Regions from separate parts of the Streptomyces sirii genome, predicted to be linked through region 2. Evidence: riboswitches for the same ligand, from Rfam matches in the RefSeq annotation. Region 2 holds a riboswitch; each other region holds the start of a gene.
The links. A riboswitch is a leader RNA that binds a small molecule or an ion and turns the genes downstream of it on or off. The one in region 2 is predicted to bind thiamine pyrophosphate.
Positions count from the first base shown of each region.

Region 1 (5,206 bases), 3.9 Mb from region 2:
GCTGCCGGGGGCGGGCGGGGCCGTCCTCCAGGCGGCGGGCGGCGGCCCGCAGTGCCGCGCGCAGGGCGGGGTCCGCGTACCGGCGGGCCTGATCGAGCCGGCCCCTGCGCTTCAGCGCCACGGCCACGGCGAAGACCACCAGGGCCAGCATCACCAGGCCGCCCGCGAGGATGCCGAACCTGATGAGCATGAGGTCGAGGTACCGCTCCATGAGTCCTCCCGTTTTTATATCAGGCTTGTGATAAAAAACAATATATCATGCGCGTGATATAAAGGCTCCATGCCGAAGGTCGTGGATCCGGACGCCCGCCGCCGCGAGGTCGTCGCCGCCCTGTACCGAGTCGTCGTACGGGACGGCCTGCAGCGCACCTCGCTGCGCGCCGTCGCCGACGAGGCCGCACTCAACATCGGTTCGGTGCGCCACTACTTCGCCAGCCAGCAGGAGCTGATGGACTTCGCGATGCAGTCGATGCTCGGCGCGCTCTCCGAACGGCTGCTCCAGCATGTCGAGCGCATCGGGGATCTGAGTCGGTACCCGCGTGCGGAACGGCTCCGCCTGGTGACCGACCTCCTGGCCGAGCTGCTGCCGCTCGACGAACGCCGCCGCGCGGAGGTCACCGTCTTCCTCGACTTCAACGCCGCGGCCCGCACCCATCCGGCCTTCCAGGAACTCGCGCACCAGGCCGCCGCCGGCACCAGAAGGCTGACGCACCGCGTCCTCACCCGGCTCGACGAGTCCGGCACCCTGCGCCCCGGATGCGACGTCGACCTCGAGACCGAGCGCCTGGCGTCCCTCCTGGACGGCCTCTCCCTCAGCGCCGTACACCACCCCGACATCCTGGGCGCGCAGCGGTGCCGCCAGGTACTGGCCGCTCACCTGCAGGACCTGTCCCACACCGGCTAGTGCCTGGCCCACCTGGACGATCTGCGACACTGGACCCACCATGCCTGCACCCGGAGAACTCACTTTCGTCGCGCCGCGCGGGGCCAAGAAGCCTCCTCGGCACCTTGCCGATCTCAGTCCCGTCGAGCGCCGTGAAGCGGTGGCCGCGATCGGTGAGAAGCCTTTTCGCGCCAAGCAGCTGTCGCAGCACTACTTCGCCCGTTACGCGCACGACCCGGCGCAGTGGACCGACATCCCGGCGGCGGCGCGCGAGAAGTTGGCGAGCGAGCTGCTGCCGGACCTGATGAACGTCGTGCGGCACATCTCGTGCGACAACGACACCACCCGCAAGACCCTGTGGAAGCTGCACGACGGCACGCTCGTCGAGTCGGTGCTGATGCGCTACCCGGACCGGGTCACCATGTGCATCTCCTCGCAGGCCGGTTGCGGTATGAACTGCCCGTTCTGCGCCACGGGGCAGGCGGGGCTGGACCGCAACCTGTCCACCGCCGAGATCGTGCACCAGATCGTGGACGGGATGCGCGCGCTGCGCGACGGCGAGGTGCCGGGCGGACCGGCGCGGCTGTCCAACATCGTCTTCATGGGGATGGGGGAGCCGCTCGCCAACTACAACCGGGTGGTCGGCGCCATCCGGCGGCTGACCGACCCCGAGCCGGACGGCCTGGGCCTGTCCCAGCGCGGGATCACGGTCTCCACGGTCGGTCTGGTCCCGGCGATGCTGCGGTTCGCCGACGAGGGCTTCAAGTGCCGGCTCGCGGTGTCGCTGCACGCGCCGGACGACGAGCTGCGCGACACGCTCGTCCCCGTCAACACGCGCTGGAAGGTGCGTGAGGTGCTGGACGCGGCCTGGGAGTACGCGGAGAAGTCCGGGCGGCGGATCTCGATCGAGTACGCCCTGATCCGGGACATCAACGACCAGGCCTGGCGCGGTGACCTGCTGGGACGGCTGCTCAAGGGCAAGCGGGTCCATGTGAACCTGATTCCGCTGAACCCGACGCCCGGCTCGAAGTGGACCGCCTCGCGCCCCGAGGACGAGCGGGCGTTCGTCCAGGCCATCGAGGCGCACGGCGTGCCGGTGACCGTCCGCGACACCCGCGGTCAGGAGATCGACGGGGCCTGCGGGCAGCTCGCGGCCTCGGAGCGCTGAACGCCCGCTGGTACGGTGTCGTCGAACAAATGCACATTCCGACAGGGGAGCGCCACAGCGCTGAGAGTGCGGAAGCGTCGTAGTCCTACGGCGCCCGCAGACCCTTGAACCTCGCCCGGGTCATTCCGGGTAGGAAGTTCGGTCGTCACTCATGCTGTTGCGCCCTGCCCGGATGTTCCCTTTCGTGCGTCTTCGGACGCCGTGAGCCGCGGACACCGGGCGGGGCCGCGTCTCTTCCTGGCCAGCCAGGAGGAAATCAGTGAGCACCACCAGAAGGATCACCGCGAGCGCGCTCGCCGCCGCACTCGGCATGACCGCGCTCGCCGCGTGCGGCACCTCGGACGGTGACGGCGCGGACGCCAAGACCGTCACGCTCGTCAGCCACGACTCGTTCCCCAAGCCCCTGCTCGACGCCTTCGAGAAGGAGAGCGGCTACAAGGTCACGCTCCTCAAGGGCGGCGACGCCGGCAAGGCCGTCAACCAGGCGATCCTCTCCAAGGACAATCCCCAGGGCGATGTGTTCTTCGGCATCGACAACACCCTGCTCTCGCGCGGTCTGAACGCGGACCTCTTCAGCCCGTACGAGGCCAAGGGGCTGGACAGCGTCCCGGCCGCGCTGCAGCTCGACAAGGGCAAGCACCGCGTCACCCCGCTCGACTACGGCGACATCTGCGTCAACTACGACCGGGCCTACTTCGACCAGCACAAGATCGCGCCGCCGAAGACCTTCGACGATCTGCTCAAGCCCCGGTACAAGGGGCTGCTCGTCACCGAGAACGCCGCGACCTCCTCCCCGGGGCTCGCCTTCCAGCTCGCCACCGTCGCCACCTACGGCAAGGACGGCTGGCAGGACTACTGGAAGAAGCTCAAGGCGAACGACGTCGAGGTCGTCGACGGCTGGGAGCAGGCCTACAACGAGCGGTTCTCGGGCTCCGGGGCCGGCAAGGGCAAGGGCGACAAGCCGCTGGTGGTCTCCTACGCCTCCAGCCCGCCCGTCGAGGTGCTCGGCAAGAAGCCGGCGCCCAAGCAGGCACCGACCGGCGTCGCGACCGGCACCTGCTTCCGCCAGATCGAGTTCGGCGGCCTCCTCAAGGGCGCGAAGAACGAGAAGGGCGGCAAGGCGCTGCTGGACTTCCTGCTGAGCAAGAAGTTCCAGGAGGACGTGCCGCTGCAGATGTTCGTCAACCCGGCGCGCAAGGACGCCAAGCTGCCGGAGCTGTTCACGACGTACGGTGCGAAGATCGACAAGCCGGCGACGCTGGCCCCGGACGCGATCGCCGAGAACCGCGAACAGTGGATCAAGCAGTGGTCCTCACTCGTTCTGAAGTAGCCGGCGCCCGGAGCAGACGGCCCGCGCGGGGAACGGCGGTGCGGCTCGGCCTGATGGCCGTGCCGCTCGCCTTCTTCGCGCTGTTCTTCGCCTACCCGGTCGTGGCGATCGTCGGGCGCGGACTCAAGGACGGCGGGCAGTGGCAGCTGGGCCGGTTCGGGGCCGTGCTGAGCGACCCGGATGTCGTGCACGTGCTGTGGTTCACCCTCTGGCAGGCGGCCGCCTCGACCGGGCTGACGCTGCTGATCGCGCTGCCCGGCGCGTATGTCTTCGCGCGCTTCGACTTCCCCGGCAAGCGGTTGCTGCGGGCGGTGGTGGCGGTGCCGTTCGTGCTGCCGACCGTCGTCGTCGGCTCGGCATTCCTGGCGCTGGTCGGGCGGGGCGGGCTGCTGGACGACCTGTGGGGGCTGCGCCTGGACAGCTCGGTCTGGGCGATTCTGCTGGCGCACGTCTTCTTCAACTACGCCGTGGTCGTCCGGACCGTCGGCGGGCTCTGGGGGCAGCTCGATCCGCGCCAGGAAGAGGCGGCGCGGGTGCTGGGGGCCGGACGGTTCGCGGCCTGGCGGCGGGTGACGCTGCCCGCGCTGGGACCGGCCGTCGCGGCCGCCGCCCTGATGGTCTTTCTCTTCACCTTCACCTCCTTCGGGGTGGTGCAGATTCTCGGCGGCCCCACCTTCTCGACGCTGGAGGTGGAGATCTACCGGCAGACCGCGGACTTCCTGGACCTGCCGACCGCCGCCGTCCTCACCATGATCCAGTTCGCGGCGGTGCTGGGAGTGCTGGCGCTGCACGCCTGGACCGTGCGCCGCAGGGAGTCCACCCTCCGGCTCGTCGCCGCCTCGCAGACCGCGCACCGGCCGCGCGGTCGCGGCCAGTGGGCGCTGCTGTGGGCGACGCTCCTGGTCATCGCCGTCCTGCTGATCACCCCGCTGGTCGTGCTCGTGGAGCGGTCGTTCGCCGGGCCCGACGGCTACGGAGCGGTCTTCTACGAGTCGCTGCGCTCCGCCGGGGCCGGTGACGGCACCTTCGTCGTCGCCCCCTTGGAGGCCCTGTGGAACTCCCTCGCCTACGGGGCGGCCGCCACCGGCATCGCCCTGGTGGTGGGCGGGCTGGCGGCCGCCGCGCTGACCCTCCCGGGGCTGAGCCGGGGCCCGTCCGGGCGGATCCCCATGGCAAGCAGGTTCGTCCGCGGTTTCGACGCGCTGCTGATGCTGCCCCTCGGCGTCTCCGCGGTCACCGTCGGCTTCGGATTTCTGATCACCCTCGATGAACCACCGCTGGACCTGCGCGCCTCGTGGTGGCTGGTCCCGCTCGCCCAGGCGCTGGTGGGGGTGCCGTTCGTGGTCCGCACCATGCTGCCCGTCCTGCGGGCCGTCGACGGGCGGCTGCGGGAGGCGGCGGCCGTGCTCGGCGCCTCGCCGTGGCGGGTGTGGCGCGAGGTCGATCTGCCGATGGTGCGGCGGGCGCTGCTGATCGCCGCGGGCTTCGCCTTCGCCGTGTCGCTCGGTGAGTTCGGCGCGACGGTCTTCATCGCACGGCCGGACCAGCCGACGCTCCCGGTGGCCGTGGCACGGCTGCTGGGGCGCGCGGGAGAGCTCAACTACGGGCAGGCGATGGCCCTGTCGACCATCTTGATGGTGGTGTGCGCCGGCGCCTTGCTGGTCCTGGAGCGCGCGCGAACCGATCATTCCGGGGAGTTCTAGATGACGGCACGCAACGAGAGCACGGCGCGCGAGCTGCTGCGGCTGGACGGGGTGACCGTCCGCTTCGGCACGTCCGGGCGCCCCGCGCTGGACGCGGTGGACCTGGAGGTCGCCGCGCACGA
Region 1 is NZ_CP147982.1:6,476,712-6,481,917, forward strand. It holds gene WAB15_RS29310 (hypothetical protein) at 1-211, opposite strand, end outside; gene WAB15_RS29315 (TetR/AcrR family transcriptional regulator) at 281-904, shown strand; gene rlmN (23S rRNA (adenine(2503)-C(2))-methyltransferase RlmN) at 945-2,051, shown strand; TPP riboswitch at 2,085-2,205, shown strand; gene WAB15_RS29325 (thiamine ABC transporter substrate binding subunit) at 2,311-3,381, shown strand; gene WAB15_RS29330 (ABC transporter permease) at 3,357-5,084, shown strand; gene WAB15_RS29335 (ABC transporter ATP-binding protein) at 5,085-5,206, shown strand, end outside.
Region 1: another riboswitch for thiamine pyrophosphate. It lies ahead of WAB15_RS29325 (thiamine ABC transporter substrate binding subunit); the one in region 2 lies ahead of thiO (glycine oxidase ThiO).

Region 2 (5,206 bases):
AGGATCGGCTCCAGGATGTCCAGCGCGGCCCGCGGCTGCAGGGCGCCGCGCTCGCGCAGCACATCGCGCAGGGTGCAGCCGGCGACGTACTCCATGGCCAGATAGACGTACGTACCGTCGGTGCCCTGGTCGAAGACGCCCACCACGTTCGGGTGCGACAGCCGCGCGACCGACTTCGCCTCACGGATGAAGCGGTCCACGAACCCCCCGTCCGCGGCGAGGCTCGGATGCATCACCTTCAGGGCGAGCACCCGGTCGAGGCGGGTGTCCACCGCCCGGTAGACCGTGGCCATACCGCCGGCGGCGATGCGTGCCTGGACGCGGTAGCGGCCGTCGAGCAGCTGGCCCACGAGCGGGTCTTGGAGCGTCGTATCCACGGCAGACGAGTCTACGGGTCCCCTGCGGTTGGCTTGCTTCCCACGTTGTTGTCTGCGGCGCCGTGCTGGTTTCTCGCCGTTGCTCCCCCACTGCCTAAAGGGCGTGGGAGGTACCCCCTGCGGCGGGCGGGGTCCGCTGCGCGGGGCTGTTCGGCTGCCGGTGACGGGCCTGCGGGGCAGGGGTGTGGGACTGCGGCGCTTTACGTCCCACACCCCTACCCCTCCGGCCCGCCCCCTCCCGTTGAGGGTGGGAAAAGACCGGTGGGGCTGAACGTCAGCCTTCGTGTGCCGACAGTCGACGGATCAGGCCCGCCCCCACCGGGCCTTCCCACTCCCACCCACGGGAGGGGACAGACCGTAGGACGGAGTCCGTAGGGCTGTCACCGCACCCGACACACAAACGCCCGCCGCCAGGCGCAACGGCGAACAACCACCACGGCGGGACAGCCGACAACGTGGGAAGCCAGCCAAGCGCAGCGGACAGGCTAGAACGCCGGCCGTTCCGGATCCAGTTCCGCGACGCCCCCCGTAGGGGAGGACGCCAGGGCGAAGTGCCGGCGGGGGATCCGGCCCGCCCTATAGGCCAGCCGGCCCGAGGTCACCGCGTGGCGCATCGCCTCGGCCATCAGTTCCGGCTCCTGCGCGCGGGTCACCGCGGAGGCCAGCATCACCGCCGCGCAGCCCAGCTCCATGGCGAGGGCGGCATCCGAGGCGGTGCCCGCGCCCGCGTCCAGGATCACCGGGACGCCGGCCCGTTCGGTGATCAGCTGGAAGTTGTGCGGGTTGCGGATGCCCAGGCCGGAGCCGATCGGTGAGCCCAGTGGCATGATCGCGGCGCAGCCCACCTCCTCCAGTTTGCGGGCCAGCACCGGATCGTCGTTCGTATAGGGCAGCACGGTGAAACCGTCGTCCACCAGGGTCTCGGCGGCGTCCAGCAGCTCTATCGGATCGGGCAGCAGGGTGCGCTCGTCGGCGACGACCTCCAGCTTGACCCAGTCGGTGCCGAGCGCCTCTCGGGCGAGCCGGGCGGTGAGCACGGCCTCGCCCGCCGTGAAGCAGCCCGCCGTATTGGGCAGCACCCGAATGTCGTGCCGTTCCAGTACGGACAGCACCGAGCCCTGCACGGTCGGGTCCAGCCGCCGCATGGCGACCGTCGTCAGCTCCGTACCGGAGGCGAGCAGCGCGCGCTCCAGGACGTCGAGGCTGGGCGCCCCGCCGGTTCCCATGATCAGGCGGGATCCGAAGGTGGTGCCGGCGATGGTGAGGGGGTCGGGTCCGGTGGCGGTCGGGGCGGGGGCCGCCCCTCGGGACACTGCGGTATCGGTCATGTCTGCGGATCAGCCTCCCTGGACCGCGGTGAGCACCTCGACGCGGTCGCCTTCGGCGAGCGGGGTGGTGGGCCACTGGGTGCGCGGCACCACGACTTCGTTGACGGCCGCGGCCACCCCCGTGGGCGCCGCGGACAGGGTCGCGACGAGCCGGTCGAGGGTGAGTCCGCCGGGGATCTCGCGGGCCTCGCCGTTGACCGACACGGACACACTGGCGCTGCTCATACGGGCTGCTCCTCCAGCAGGCGGGTGCGCGCGGTCCCCGGGGCGGCGGGGGAGAAGCGCGCGGGAGTGAAGGGACGGGCCTCGTCGGGGAGGTCCCCGGTGGCCAGCACCTCGGCCATCACGTCACCGGTGACCGGCGTCAGCAGCACCCCGTTGCGGAAGTGGCCGGTGGCCAGGTGGAGGCCGGGCAGCGCGGTCGGCCCGAGGAGTGGCGCGTTGTCGGGGGAGGTGGGGCGCAGCCCGGCGCTGCTCTCCACCAGCGGCAGCTCGGTGATGCCGGGGACCAGCTCGTGGGCGTCCCGCAGCAGCTCGTAGACGCCGCCCGCGGTGACGGTGGTGTCCCAGCCCAGCTCCTCCATGGTGGCGCCGACGACCAGCTCGCCGTTCTCCCGCGGCACCAGGTAGAGGGGGTTGCCGCGGACGACGGCCCGTACGGTGCGCGAGAGGAAGGCCGGGGACCCGGCGGGCACGTCCGGCAGCCGCAGCCGCAGCACCTGCCCCTTGACCGGCCGCACCGGCGGCAGCACCTCGTCGGGGACCCCGGCCAGGCGACCGCTGCGGCTGCCCGTCGCGAGCACGGTCTGACCGGCGGACAGCCGTGTGCCGTCGGCGAGTTCGGCGCCCGAGGCGCGGCCGCGGTCGACGGTCAGTCGCTCGACCCGGCTCCGGTGGAGGACCACCCCGGCCCGTTCGCAGGCCACGAGCAGGGCGCTCGCCAGCCGCCGCGGATCGACCTGGTGGTCGCCGTCGACCCGCAGGCCGCCGCGTACGCCGGGGGCCAGCATCGGCTCCAGGCGGCGGCACTCGCGGCCCGTGAGCCACTGTGAGTCCAGGCCCGAGCGGATCTGCAGGGCGTGCAGTTCGCGCAGGTGGGCGCGGTCGTCGGCGTCCAGCGCGACGGCCAGGGTGCCGCACCGCCGGTAGCCGATCGAGGTCCCGGCCGCCTCCTCCAGCTCCTCGGTGAAGCGCGGGTAGCGCCGCGCCGAGGCGAGATTGAGGGCCAGCAGGGTCTGCTCGCCGTAGTGGAGCTCGGTGACCGCGGCCAGCATCCCGGCCGCGACGTGGGCCGCGCCGCCATCGGGCGCCGGGTCGGCCACCGTGACGGTCAGCCCCCGGCCGGCCGCCCGCCAGGCGGTGACCAGGCCGATGATGCCGCCCCCGATGACGAGCACATCAGGGTGCCCGGTGACTGGTTTCGATGGTGTGGCAGATGGATGCATGGGCGTCCAGCCCCTCCCTTCGCCGGCATGACCCGGATCAGGTTCGTACGGTCGGAGGCCGGCCAGCCTCCCTCTCAGCCCGGTGCGTCCGGGCTCCCGCGAGTGCGTGTAGCCGTCACCCTAATACGGGGCGCGAGGCGGGGTAAGGGAACGGTCGGTGTACGCGGGGGCCTCGGCCGTCGGGGGAGGGGCACCGGTGGTGCGTGCGTGCCCGTCCCGCCCCCGGAGCCCGCGGGCCGGGGCGCGGCCCCCGGGGCGCGGGCATGACGCTGTGTCAGAGATCTCGTCGCGCGGTGCTGCGAGCGGCGTCGCACACCGTCCTAGAGTGATTGGGTGAGCGAGCAGAGCAAATCCTCCCAGCCTTCTGACCACACGCCGCGCGTCGTGATCGTCGGCGCCGGAATCGCGGGCGTGCAGACCGCGGTCGCCCTGCGCGAACAGGGGTGGCGCGGTGCGATCACGCTGCTCGGTGACGAGCCCCACCAGCCTTACGACCGTCCCCCGCTGTCCAAGGCGGTGCTGCTGGGCAAGGCCGACGGCTCCGCCTTCGACGTGGACTTCGCCGCGCTCGACATCGAGCTCCACCTCGACCGCCGAGTCACCGCCCTGGTGCCCGACGCCCACCGGATCGAGACGGTGCGGGGCCCGGTTCGCTACGACTACGCGGTGATCGCGACCGGCGCCGAACCGATCACGCTGCCCGGCAGCGAGGGCCTGCCCGGTGTCCATCTGCTGCGCACCCTCGACGACGCCGAGCGGCTGCGGCCGGTGCTCGCCGCCCAGCACGAGATCGTGGTCGTCGGGGCGGGCTGGATCGGCGCCGAGTTCGCCACCGCGGCGCGCGAGGCGGGCTGCGCGGTCACGGTCGTCGAGGCCGCCGACCGCCCGCTGGCCGGTGCGCTGCCCGCCGAGGTCGCCGCCCATATGGCCGGCTGGTACGCGGACGCGGGCGCCGAGCTGCGCACCGGCGCCCGGGTCGCGGCCGTCACCGCCGGCATGGTCACCCTCGCGGACGGCGCCACGCTGCCCGCCGACGCCGTGGTCGTCGGCATCGGGGCCCGGCCCGCCACCGCCTGGCTGGCCGGCTCCGGCGTCGAGGTGTCCTCCGAGGACGGCTCCGTGCTCGCCGACGACCGGCTGCGCACCTCCGCGCCCGATGTGTACGCGGTCGGCGACTGCGCCTCCTTCCCGTCGGCCCGATACGGCAGCCGGCTGCTGGTCCACCACTGGGACAACGCCCTCCAGGGCCCCCGTACGGTCGCCGAGAACATCGCCCGCGGGGAGGCGGAGGGGCTGGTCTACGACCCCGTGCCGTACTTCTGGTCCGAGCAGTTCGGCCGGTTCGTGCAGTACGCGGGCCATCACGGGGACGCCGACGAGCTGGTCTGGCGCGGCGATCCGGCGCAGGCCGCCTGGTCGGTGATCTGGCTGCGGGGCGGACGGCTCGTGGCGCTGCTGGCCGTGGGGCGGCCGAGGGACCTCGCCCAAGGGCGCAAGCTCATCGAGCGGGGCGTGACCCTCGACCGGGACCGGGCCGCGAACGCCGCCGTACCGCTGAAGGCCGCGGCTCAGTAGACAGGCGTGTCGTCACCCTCCGGTGTGCCGGAGGCCCCTGATGGCGATGCCCGGCTACCGACTGTCAGTGCGAGGTGGCAGGCTTGTCCTGTGACCGAGATTGACGCAAACATCGATGGACTCGTCCCCGCCTGGCTCACCCTCCCCGACATCGCCGAAAAGCTCGGCGTCGAGGTGACCCGTGTCCGGCAGCTGGTCAAGGAGGGCCAGCTGATCGCGGTGCGCCGCGGCGAGAACAGGGTGCTGCAGGTACCCGCCGATTTCATCCAGGACGACAAGGTGGTCAAGGGCCTCGTCGGCACGCTCACGCTCCTCAAGGACGACGGCTTCACCGACGAGGAGATGCTGGAGTGGCTGTTCACCGCGGATGAGACCCTCCCCGGAACCCCGGCGCAGGCGCTGCGCGAGAATCGCGGCACGGAGGTGAAGCGCCGGGCCCAGGCGCTCGCCGTCTGACGCGCCCGGCGCTCGTCAGCGACCG
Region 2 is NZ_CP147982.1:2,625,352-2,630,557, reverse strand. It holds gene pknB (Stk1 family PASTA domain-containing Ser/Thr kinase) at 1-377, opposite strand, end outside; gene WAB15_RS11910 (thiazole synthase) at 863-1,603, opposite strand; gene thiS (sulfur carrier protein ThiS) at 1,715-1,930, opposite strand; gene thiO (glycine oxidase ThiO) at 1,927-3,150, opposite strand; TPP riboswitch at 3,148-3,260, opposite strand; gene WAB15_RS11895 (NAD(P)/FAD-dependent oxidoreductase) at 3,484-4,725, shown strand; gene WAB15_RS11890 (Rv2175c family DNA-binding protein) at 4,816-5,181, shown strand.

Region 3 (5,206 bases), 2.1 Mb from region 2:
TGGCTTTCGGCTTACTGCCCCGATCGGCGGAGTTAGAGTGCGGATCGCAGGCGTCTTCCGGATGGTGACGTTCCGGAAAATACCGAGTGAGGCGAGACCGGGCCGGCGTCGTCGCGGAAGCCTGGGAGGCGCGCGCGGTCGTGGGAGCGGGTCCCGCGACCGGGGTCCCCGTGCCCCACGGCGAGCGGATCTGGGGGTTGGCGTTGGCAATGGTGAACGGCGAATCCGCTTCACACCCCACCTTGATCGGGTCGGTGCAGCGAGCGCTCCGACTGCTGGAGGCGGTGGCCGCGCACGCCGATGGAGCGCCGGCCAAACAACTCGCCAGAGAAACCGGACTGCCGCTGCCGACGACCTATCACCTGTTGCGGACCCTGACCCACGAGGGCTATCTGCAGCGCGAGAACGGCGTGTTCGTGATCGGTGCGGCGGCCGAGGCCATCGGCCAGGCCGGGGCCAGGCGCCGGCAGCGGGCCCAGATCTCCGAAGCGCTGGCCGTGGCGGGCCGGAAGTTGAGCGCCGCCGTCTACTTCGCCGTCTATCGGGAGGGTGAAGTGGAGGTCGTGGCGGTCGCCGACAACCCGGATCGGCCGCCGGTGGAGGAATGGGTTGATTTTCGTACCACCGCGCACGCTCATGCGATCGGGCAGTGTCTGCTCGCGCAGCTTGACGAGGCATCGAGGAAGGAGCATCTGTCACGGCATCCCCTGCAGTCGATAACGCCCTTTTCCCTGCGATCTGAGGACGATTTGCTGCGGCGCTTGGATACGGTGCGTCGCGGTCAGGCGGCCTTCGAGCACCAGGAATATGCCTTGGGCACGGTGTGTTCGGCCATCCCCATCCAGGTCGGCGCGGTCGCCGCGTCGTTGGCCGTGTCACTTCCCGCCAACGAACTGCACCGATTGCGGTCCGTTACGGATCGACTACGAAAAATGGCGGAGGCGACACTAACGACACTCGCCTTCTCTATCAGTATCTGAAAACTCACTCCTTGTGATCTGCCTGCACGTGGCCGACGATGGCGGCAATAGGGCTACGGGGGATGTTTCCCGGCCATCTCCGATCAAGTGCGGGGCAGTGGTTGATGACCGACACAGTTCAGGCAGAAGTGATCATGAGCTTCGTCGTCTCCGATGAGCTCGCGTTCCGGATTCCGGTGGAGCTGGACTTCGACAGCGCCGATCCCTACGCCGTCCGCCTCACCTTCGACCTGCCCGGTGATGCGCCCGTCACCTGGGCCTTCGGGCGTGAGCTGCTGCTGGACGGCCTGAGCCGGCCGTCCGGTGAGGGCGATGTGCGGATCGAACCGGCCTCGCCCGAGCATCTCAGCGACGTCTTCATCAGCCTCCAAGTAGGCGCCGAGCGCGCCCTGTTCCGGGTGAGCGCGGCGCCGCTGGTCGCCTTCCTGGACCGTACGGACCGGCTCGTGCCGCTCGGCAAGGAAGAGGTCTGCGACACGTTGGAGGCCGTGCTGGACCGGATCCTCACGGAGGCGCCCGCCGGCTGACCCCGGCCCCGCCCCCGTCCGCACCGGCGCCACACCGGGCCCGCCGGTCAATTCACTTGCCCGTGCGCCCTCCTGGGCTCGTGCGCGGCATGCCTATACCGCTACCGCTTGCGTCGCCTGCCATGCCCTCCGCGTCGTCCCGACCGGCCGCGCGACGCAGCGTCGGCACCCCCTGCAGCCGAACTCACCGCCCGCGAAGCCGCTGTCCCTGGCGCGCCCCGGGTGCCGTCGCTCGTGCGGTCCGCCGAGACAACGAGCGCCGCCAGAAGTGTCGTGAGCGGGACCGAGGCGACCAGGCCGATGCTGCCGACCAGCGTGCGGACGATCTCTTCCGCCACCACCTCGCTCGTGGTGACCGTACCGACGCTGCTCTGTGCAATCGAGAACAGCAAAAGCAGCGGCAGCGCGGCACCCGCGTAGGCCAGGACGAGGGTGTTGACGACGGACGCGATGTGATCGCGGCCGATCCGCATCGCCGCGCTGTAGAGCTTGCGCCGGCCCGCCGTCGGGTCCGCCTCCTTCAGCTCCCACACCGCTGCGGTCTGGGTCACCGTCACATCGTCGAGCACACCCAGCGACCCGATGATGATCCCCGCCAGGAGCAGACCGCGGATCTCGATGTTCGGGTAGAGCCCGTGCACCAGCCCGGTCGTGTCGTCCGTATTGCCCGTCAGCAGCGCCCAGCCGATGAATACCGAACCGAGCAGCCCGATCAGCAGCAGCGAGGCGAGGGTGCCGAGTACGGCCACGGAGGTACGGGCGGTCAACCCATGGCACAGGTAGAGGGCGATCAGCATGATCGCGGAGCCCCCCACCACGGCCACCACCAGCGGATTGGAGCCCTGCAGGATCGCCGGGAGGATGAACAGCGTCAGCACGACGAAGCTGGCCGCCAGTGCGACCAGCGCGAGTACTCCGCGCAGCCGGCCGACGACCACGACGGCGACGGCGAAGATCCCTGCCAGCACCCACATCGGCAGAGACCGGTCGACATCGGTGACCGAGTACTGCAGTTCCCGGGGCGCCTTGGGGGAGTACGACACCACCACGTCCTGCCCGGTGGTGTAGTGCCGCAGGGCGTCCGGCGTCACCACCGTCTGGAAGGTGCGCCCGGTGTTCTCGCCCGTGGTGACCTTGATGGTCGCCTGCTGGCAGGGTTTGTCCGATGCCGCTCCCCCGGCTGGTGGCTGTCCCGTCTGCGACGGTGGCTGAGGCCCCTGCTCGGCATGGACATCCGCGCAGTTCACCTCCACCACCTTGATCACTCTGGCCCGCTCGGTGGGCTGGTCGAAACCGACGCCGGACGGTTTGTGCCCCGGGGCGCCGCCCGGCCAGAGCACGACCAGGCCGACCGCGACCGCGGTGGCGAACGGGATCAGCACCGCAGCGATGACCTTGCGCAGATGCCGCGAGACGGGTGCGGCAGGGCCGTGGCCATGACTGTGCGAGTGCGCGGCCGGATGGTGGTGGGGTTCGTGAGGGCTCACCCGCAGATCATTGCAACAACTCATGGGGCCCCCTGTTCACCCCGCTACGTCGGCCGCTACCGTGGTGCCACCTTTGCAATCGCGGGAGCTCGGAGCACCGGGCTGAGAGGGCGCTGACCTTCGTCCCAGTGATGTTTCACGTGAAACGTCGATGGACGGAAGCCGCTGCGTCGACCGCCGAACCTGTTACCGGGTAATGCCGGCGTAGGGAGTTGGGTCTCATGACCTTGCAGGATGCACGCACGCCCGAAAACGGTGCCGGCAGTGAGCCGCAGATCGGCTGGCACAAGGGCTATGTCTCCGGATCGCGCCCGGATCTTCGGGTCCCGGTCCGGCGGGTGCACCTCACCAACGGCAAGCACGTGACGCTCTACGACACGTCCGGGCCGTACACCGACCCCAACATCGAAACCGATGTCCGTCGTGGCCTCGCGCCGCTGCGGGAGAACTGGGTCATCGCGCGCGGCGACACCGAGGAGTACGCGGGCCGCCCTATGCGGCCGGAGGACGACGGCCTCAAGCACACCTCACCGCGCGGTGGCCTCAAGAACCTGGACGCGGTCTTCCCCGGTCGCCCGCGCCAGCCGCGCCGTGGCCGCAACGGCGCCGCGGTCACCCAGCTCGCATACGCCCGGCGCGGCGAGATCACCGCGGAGATGGAGTACGTCGCCCTCCGCGAGAACGTCACGCCCGAGTTCGTGCGGGACGAGATCGCGGCCGGCCGTGCCGTACTGCCGTCCAACGTCAACCACCCGGAGATCGAGCCGATGATCATCGGCAAGAACTTCCTGGTGAAGGTGAACGCCAACATCGGCAACTCGGCGGTCACCTCCTCCATCGAGGAGGAGGTGGAGAAGATGACCTGGGCGACCCGCTGGGGCGCCGACACGGTCATGGATCTGTCCACCGGACGCAACATCCACACCACCCGCGAGTGGGTGCTGCGCAACTCCCCCGTCCCGATCGGCACCGTCCCCCTGTACCAGGCGCTGGAGAAGGTCGACGGCAAGGCCGAGGAGCTGACCTGGGAGATCTACAAGGACACCGTCATCGAGCAGGCCGAGCAGGGCGTCGACTACATGACGGTGCACGCCGGTGTGCTGCTCCGCTACGTCCCGCTCACCGCCCGCCGCAAGACCGGCATCGTCTCCCGAGGCGGCTCGATCATGGCCGCCTGGTGCCTCGCGCACCATCAGGAGTCGTTCCTGTACACGCACTTCGAGGAGCTCTGCGAGATCCTCGCCTCGTACGACGTCACCTACTCGCTGGGTGACGGGCTGCGCCCCGGCTCGATCGCGGACGCCAACGACGAGGCGCAGTTCGCCGAGCTGCGGACGCTCGGCGAGCTGAACACCATCGCCAAGCGGCACGGTGTGCAGACCATGATCGAGGGCCCGGGCCATGTCCCGATGCACAAGATCAAGGAGAACATCGACCTCCAGCAGGAAATCTGCGAAGAGGCGCCGTTCTACACGCTCGGCCCGCTGACCACCGACATCGCGCCCGCCTACGACCACATCACGTCCGGCATCGGCGCGGCGATGATCGCCTGGTGGGGCACCGCGATGCTCTGCTACGTCACGCCCAAGGAGCACCTGGGCCTGCCCGACCGCGACGACGTCAAGACCGGCGTCATCACGTACAAGATCGCGGCCCATGCGGCGGACCTGGCCAAGGGCCACCCGGGAGCCCAGGAATGGGATGACGCGCTCTCCGACGCCCGCTTCGAGTTCCGCTGGGAGGACCAGTTCAACCTGGCCCTCGATCCGGACACGGCACGCGCGTTCCACGACGCGACGCTGCCCGCGGAGCCGGCGAAGACGGCTCACTTCTGCTCGATGTGCGGCCCGAAGTTCTGCTCGATGAAGATCAGCAGAAGCATCACCGAGCAGTTCGGCGGCGACGCGGACGCGACGCCGGAGGAGGTCGAGGCGGGAATGCTGGAGAAGTCCAAGGAGTTCGCGGCTGCGGGCAACCGCGTGTATCTGCCGCTGGCGGACTGACTGCCGCGTCTGCGAGTAACGGCGGAGGCCCAGTCGGGGCCCCGCCGTTACCGGTGCGCTGAAAGGTCAACACCGGTCTGGTCGCCGCGCGGCGTGCGAAGACTTCTACGCCGGGCAGGGCTGCCTGCGGACATCGATCTCGACGATCCTGTATGCGTCAACTGGTTGGCGGATCGCACGTGTTGGCCCGATCGCCCGTGGCGACGACG
Region 3 is NZ_CP147982.1:4,774,419-4,779,624, forward strand. It holds gene WAB15_RS21430 (IclR family transcriptional regulator) at 210-980, shown strand; gene WAB15_RS21435 (SsgA family sporulation/cell division regulator) at 1,085-1,507, shown strand; gene WAB15_RS21440 (YibE/F family protein) at 1,609-3,018, opposite strand; TPP riboswitch at 3,066-3,222, shown strand; gene thiC (phosphomethylpyrimidine synthase ThiC) at 3,216-4,997, shown strand.
Region 3: another riboswitch for thiamine pyrophosphate. It lies ahead of thiC (phosphomethylpyrimidine synthase ThiC); the one in region 2 lies ahead of thiO (glycine oxidase ThiO).